Regions from separate parts of the Cytobacillus sp. Bac17 genome, predicted to be linked through region 1. Evidence: riboswitches for the same ligand, from Rfam matches in the RefSeq annotation. Region 1 holds a riboswitch; the other holds the start of a gene.
What was found. Region 1 has a riboswitch for thiamine pyrophosphate ahead of tenA (thiaminase II). Riboswitches for the same ligand answer to the same signal wherever they lie in the genome.
Positions count from the first base shown of each region.

Region 2: it holds a riboswitch for thiamine pyrophosphate, as region 1 does, so the genes downstream of both, thiT (energy-coupled thiamine transporter ThiT) here and tenA (thiaminase II) in region 1, are expected to answer to the same signal.

Region 1 covers NZ_JALJRC010000016.1:69,383-72,793, forward strand. Annotated here, with positions in the region: gene NR125_RS17965 (alpha-hydroxy-acid oxidizing protein) at 1-1,076, shown strand, start outside; TPP riboswitch at 1,205-1,321, shown strand; gene thiW (energy coupling factor transporter S component ThiW) at 1,434-1,922, shown strand; TPP riboswitch at 2,072-2,173, shown strand; gene tenA (thiaminase II) at 2,233-2,922, shown strand; gene NR125_RS17980 (DUF1287 domain-containing protein) at 3,285-3,411, opposite strand, start outside.
Region 2 covers NZ_JALJRC010000017.1:45,279-48,689, reverse strand. Annotated here, with positions in the region: gene NR125_RS18440 (AAA family ATPase) at 1-88, opposite strand, end outside; gene NR125_RS18435 (MATE family efflux transporter) at 374-1,714, shown strand; TPP riboswitch at 1,766-1,868, shown strand; gene thiT (energy-coupled thiamine transporter ThiT) at 1,935-2,534, shown strand; gene NR125_RS18425 (hypothetical protein) at 2,634-2,903, shown strand; gene NR125_RS18420 (hypothetical protein) at 3,023-3,262, shown strand; gene qoxD (cytochrome aa3 quinol oxidase subunit IV) at 3,338-3,411, opposite strand, start outside.

The DNA.
Region 1 (3,411 bases):
ACTTTCCTATTTCATTTAAGGAACTGGAAGAAGAAGCAGAGAAAGTGATGGGAGCTGGCGGATTTGGCTATGTCCAATCAGGAGCCGGGGGAGAAGAAACGCTGAAAAAGAATATCGAATCCTTTGCAAAATACTCAATTGTACCGAGGATGCTTAGAGATGTATCAGTGCCGGATATAAGTGTGAATTTATTTGGAAAAACGTATCCCTATCCAGTATTCCTTGCACCTATAGGAATGCAGCGTCTTGAACACAGTGAGGGAGAGCTTGCATCTGCCCGGGCGGCAGCTTCGTTTGGAATTCCTTTTATCCAGAGCACGGTATCCAGTTATTCCATTGAAGAAATCGCAAATGCAACAGGCACGAGTCCAAAATGGTTCCAATTATATTGGTCCAATTATGAAGATACTGCGTTCAGTATGGTGCGCCGGGCGGAGGAATCAGGCTATGAAGCAATTGTGTTAACAGTAGATACGGTGATGATGGGGTGGAGGGAAGCTGATCTAAGAAACAATTTTTCACCGTTAAAGCTTGGCTATGGAAAAGCAAACTATGAGAGTGACCCGGTCTTTATGGCCACTCTCCATGACGGTGATGTAGTTCAGGGAATCCTTGATAATATCCATCATCCAACCTTGAGCTGGGAGCATATTGCTAGGTTAAAAGAGAAAACAAATCTGCCGATTCTATTAAAGGGTATTCTCCATCCCGAAGATGCCAGGCTGGCCGTTGAAAAAGGGATAGACGGAATCATAGTCTCCAATCATGGCGGCAGGCAGCTTGATGGAGTGATTGCGGCGATTGATGCGCTTGGACCGGTTGTGAAGGAAGTCAAAGGAAGAATTCCAGTATTGTTTGACAGCGGCATTCGCCGCGGTTCCGATGTGGTCAAAGCACTGGCATTAGGAGCCGACGCAGTTTGCCTGGGAAGGCCGTATGTGTACGGTTTGGCCATTGGCGGGCAGAATGGAGTTGAAAAAGTACTTGCCAACTTTATTGAAGAAACAAAAGTGTCACTTTCTCTGGCAGGAGTCGGGAGTCTAAAGGAAATGGCAAGTCTGAAGCTACTTCGATAGTTTCTCAGCAGAAATCGAAGAGCGCTTAATACATTGATTGCACCAAGAAAAGTATATAAGCAAAAAGATTGATGACAGTGCCGGAATAATTTGTTAAGCTTGAGATAGCTTATCAAACTAAATATCTATGCAGCTACTAGGGGTGCCCCGAATGTGTGGGCTGAGAGGAAAGCGCGTTATAGCTTTCTGACTCTTATGGACCTGATCTGGTTAATGCCAGCGGAGGGAAGTAGGATTTGACTATATGTCAATTCATATACTTAAACCAAGCCAGGTCCTTATGGGAATCTGGCTTTTTTGTATACATACTTCCCATCCTGATAAGCAATCAGGCGGCCCTTTAGAAAGGAGGTTTAGATGAACAGAACCCGATTGTTAACTACGATGGCTTTATTTGTAGCAATTGGGACACTGGGATCCCATTTGCTCTGGTTTCCGGCAGGCATAGCCAAGGCCTATCCGGTGCAGCATGCGGTGAATGTATTGGCAGCGGTGACGCTTGGCCCCCTGCCTGCAGCAGCTGTGGCATTTATGATTGGCCTGCTTCGTAATTTGCTTGGATTCGGGACGCTGCTTGCGTTTCCAGGCGGCATGATCGGAGCGTTTTTGGCAGGTGTGCTTTATTTGAAGTTCGGCCGGAAAATATGGGCTGCTGTAGGAGAAGTGGTAGGTACCGGCATAATCGGTGCATTGTTTGCAGTCCCTTTTGCAAAGGTTCTCATGGGAAGCGCAGCTGGGGCATTCTTCTTTGTGCCGCCATTCCTGGTCAGCAGTATTGCCGGTGCGGCCATAGGCTGGATGGTTTTGGCAAAGGTTAAAGAGAAGAATCTGGTTCAGAATATGTGATGATTTTGAGCTGGCGAAGCTAGATGAGTAAGCAGCATAGTAAAGAAATCTGACTTAATGAGCGATTTTCAAGAGTTATAAGCGAAATCCCAAATTTATGAGAGAAAAACGTCAAGTTAGAAAGTCGGTAAAAAACAATTAAAATGTTAGAAAACTGCTAGGGGCGCTACGGCTGAGATAAGGAGCTTTTCCTTTGTCCCTTGGAACCTGATCTGGATAATGCCAGCGCAGGGAAGCAGTGAGGACCTCGTTTTATATCCTCATGCTTTTTCCCCGGCAGCTTCTGTAATTAATAAGGAGGCTATTTTTTATGACTTTTTCAGAGATTCTGCGCAAGGAAAATGAAGATTTGTTTCAGCTGATATTTGAGCACCCATTTGTCCAGGGGATCGGGAGAGGGGACGTGCCGAAAGAGGCACTGGCCCATTACATTAAAGCGGACTTTGAGTATCTGAATGCGTTCATGCATATTTATGGGATTGCCATTTCAAAGTCAGCAGAGCGTAAGGATATTGCATATTTTAATCAGCAAATAGAATTTGTATTGAACAGCGAAGTACATCCCCACCATAATTTTTGCCAGCAGATTGGCGTGGATTACGAAGCATTGCAGGGCTATCCGCTCCCTCCAACAGCTGATCATTATGTTAAGCATATGATGTATCATGCCCACACAGGCGGCATGGGTGAAATCCTTGCTGCATTATTGCCTTGTCCATGGACTTATTGGGAGATTGGGCTTGAACTCATGAAGCAATATGAGCCAGATGAGAACCATCCGTTTTATCCATGGATCTCTTTTTACGCAAATTTAAGGGTCGAAGCTGTGACCATGAATATGAGAAACCGTTTGGATGAGCTTGCTGATGCGGCATCACCGGAAGAAAGGCAGCGAATGAAGGATGCTTTCCGAAAAAGCTGCCAGCTGGAGCTTGGCTTCTGGGAGATGGCTTACACCTGCGAAGAGTGGCCGGCAGGCAATCCTGCAGCAGTAAGATAAGAAAAGCGCAAGCGCCTCGCTCAAAAAGGAACGCAGGCTAAGAGCGCAACGTCCTCCCAAAAGCTACCGCTTTCGGTCGTGCGATGTATCGCTGCCGTAGCTTTCCTTGTCCTGTGGCAACGTCTGCATGACCCACATCCTCCCATAATCTGCCGCTTTTGGTCGTGCGATGATTATGCTGCCGAAGCCTTCCTTGTCCTGCGGGCCTCAGGGATAAGACGGTTCCTTATGGCCCCGGGTTCCTAGGAGCCGGAGCTAGACAAGCTTGTGACCTCAAGGGGGGGGGCTGCTTGCGCTAGACAGTTATCGAAGTTCAAAATTTTATACTTTCGTATTTAATAAGAAAAACGCCTGCATCTGCTTTATGGCAGTGCAGGCGTTTTTTCAAAATCCCATCTGTAATGAGCGGTAATAGGAGTCTTAAAAGAAGAGAGTTTTACTTCTGCTGCAAATGGTGTGGAGTTATGTATGACATATGGAATGCCATCT
Region 2 (3,411 bases), on a different contig from region 1:
GTACGGTCCAAATAACCGCCGCCAAAATCACCGTGATCACCAATGCAATAGAAACAATCGTCGAAGGCTTCTTAAGACGTGATTTCAACTATTTCCCTCCTCATTAAACATACCTACATTATAAGGAAAAAGAATTGTTAATTACAGGGTTTTACACTTTTTAAACGTTGTAAATTATGGAAAAATAATATCTCATTAGAGGAATTGTGCTATAACAGCATTCCAGGTGCATCAATTTATGATAAAAATGTGACAGAGATGAAGCAAATAAAATTATAAAACATAATAACAATCAAAACTATAAAATTGGAAACTGGATATGAAATAGTGAATAATAGAAACTGTGAAAAAAATATGGGAAAAAGGTGTAAAGATGGCACAGCAGGATTTTACAAAAGGAAATATATTCAAACAGCTCTTGGTGTTCTCAACTCCAATCATGCTCACTAATTTTCTGCAGGTTTCCTATCAATTTATTGATAGTCTGTGGGTTGGGAATCTGCTTGGGGCCGACGCATTGGGAGCTGTGGCGGTGTCCGGCACTGTAATCTTTACAGTTCTTTCTTTTATCATTGGAATAAACAATGCGGCGTTAACGATTTTATCCCAGCAAAAGGGTGGGGATCATGAAGAGGGGCTGAAACAATATTTGAATGCCTTTACCGTCATTCAGACAATTATGTCAGTTGCTCTTGGAATAGCCGGATTCCTGTTTGCAGAAAGAATTTTGGCCATAATGGGCACACCTGCAGGAATGGCTGAAGGTGCAGCATCCTATTTGCAGATTAACTTCATTGGTATTCTGTTTTTATTTGGATACAATTTTATAGGAACCGTACTCAGGGCGCTCGGAGACAGCAAGAGTCCACTGTACTTTGTCCTGATAGCAGTCGTATTAAATGCAATCCTGGACCCTCTTTTTATATCTGTATTCCAGCTTGGTATTGATGGGGCAGCTTGTGCTACGATCCTTTCACAGGGGTTCGCATTTATGATCGGAATGATATTCATACTCCGCAAAAAGCTGGCGCCGTTCACTATTCCTTCTTGGCCGCATAAAGAGGAAGCGGCATTAATTTTCAAGCTCGGCATCCCTTCTGGACTTCAAATGACCGTTATATCGGCTGGTGTTATGGCTATTATGTCTGTCGTCACCTCTTTTGGCGATGACGTGGTTGCGGGATTTGGTGCAGCTCAGCGTATTGACAGCATCATTATGCTTCCTGCGATGGCATTGGGGACTGCAGTCAACAGTATGGCCGGTCAAAATATAGGGAGAAATCAATGGGAACGGGTTCATCAAATCGCCTTGTACGGAGTCATTTACAATCTTGGAATCATGTTTATCATCGCTTTTGGTACGGTCCTATTTGCAGAACACGGGGTGCGCCTGTTTATACAGGATAAAGAATCAGTTCAGTATGGCACTGACTATTTAAAGATCATTGCCTTTTTTTATCCGCTCCTGGGCATTAATTTTATATTGAATGGTGTGGTAAGAGCTTCCGGTGCGATGTTTCAAGTGCTCATACTGAATATCATTTCATTCTGGATCCTGCGCTATCCTTTAACATTCCTATTTTCAAAGTTTATGGGTGATAAAGGAATTGCTGCAGGCATGGGGATAAGCTTTGCTATAAGCAGTGTCATCGCCTTTATGTATTACCGTATCGGAAAGTGGGATAAACAGGCTATATTTGGAGAGGGAAAATAATCCTTTTCACTTTCATTTATTTCATTTATACTAAAATTGGATAATACAATAACGTGCCACAAGGGGAGCATTCTGCTGAGAGTGAATAGTTCGCTGTTCTGACCCTTTGAACCTGTTAGATAATGCTAGCGCAGGAATGTGGAATAAAAGGCGGAAGGGGTTTTTCTGCCTGCTTGTTCTCCCTTGGGGTATCGTCATACGATTATAGGGGGATTTTTTTATGAAAAAATTAAGCCTGACGGCGATGATTGAAGCTTCATTTTTTGCAGCATTTGCTATTATTTTGGATTTCCTTCCATCTATTAAGCTGTCGCCTTCCATTTCAATTTCTGCTGCGATGATTCCCATATTCATTTTGGCATTCAGATGGGGCTTTAAAGTCAGCTTCATTGCCGGTCTATTATGGGGAATATTGCAGATTGCCATGGGTGATGCCTGGATTGCGACTCCGCTTCAGGCATTTATTGAGTACTTTGTGGCATTTGCCTGTATCGGTTTTGCCGGTTTGTTTTTCCGACCAATTCAAAATCAGCTGCGCAGCGGAAACAAGAAAAAGGCATTGGGCTGGGTTGTTTTAGCTGTGTTTGCCGGAAGCCTTGCCCGGTATTTCTGGCATTACATAGCAGGTGTCCTTTTCTTTGGGAGCTATGCGCCGGAAGGGATGTCACCGGTTCTCTTTTCCTTCCTGGCAAACGGTGCAACCATGCTCGGAGCAGCTATTCTCTGCTCGATTTTAGCAGTATTAATTATATCTTCAGCTCCAAGATTGATCATAAGAAAAACGGATGAAGTTATTCAATCACAAAAACGCGCTTCCTAATATAATCAGCCTCTTTGGAAATTTCCAAAGAGGTTTTTTCTTATTTTAGGAAACTGCTCCTGAAAAATGGGTATATTACTCAAAAAGGGGAGTGATTGTTTGTCAAACACATTGCAGGGCAATATTATTACAGGTGTATATGATGCAGAAACCAGTGCCTTTGAGATCCAGAAGGTTAAAAATTTCAGCACCCAGTCTGTCCTTAACAAAAATCAATGTGAAAATTTGTATAACTATTTATCCCTTCATGAAGAGGATGAGGGAGGACAGATTATTACACTTTACGATCAAATGCCATTAATGCTGACCAGGCAGGAAATAGGCAATTTAAAGAAAGATTTGGAGAACATTAAAAAGCTATATCAGTAGAAAATTGCTTTGCACCTTTGCAAAGCTTTTTTTGCATAAATAAATTTGACAATTTTGTGACAAAAAGTTTGACAAATTTGTGAACATAGTTAGAATATTAAATAAAAGGGGATGAAAATATGACTTTAAAACAGCAAAAGGTGCTGCATTTTTTTAGAAATGTTACTGCGGCCGGTATTCTTTTAGGGTTAATTGTCTTTATTTCAAGCTTTTTTGTAAGCGGTCTCACGGGTGAGTATGTTTTATCAATCGGTTTAAGCATTATGGTATCATCCATGCTAATTTTTGGATTCGGATTTTTTATCAATGTGATGGAAGAAATGACAAAGGGCAGCAAGGGAATCAGACAATACAAATAAAACCGGCCTCCAAAAGGGAGACCGGTTTTATTATCTGGCTCATGGGATGGACAAGGCGATTCCGCTTTTCTTGAATTAATGAGCCGCGTGCCCAGAAGTGAGAACCCAAATAGAACCTACTACAATTACAATAACCATAAATACGGCAT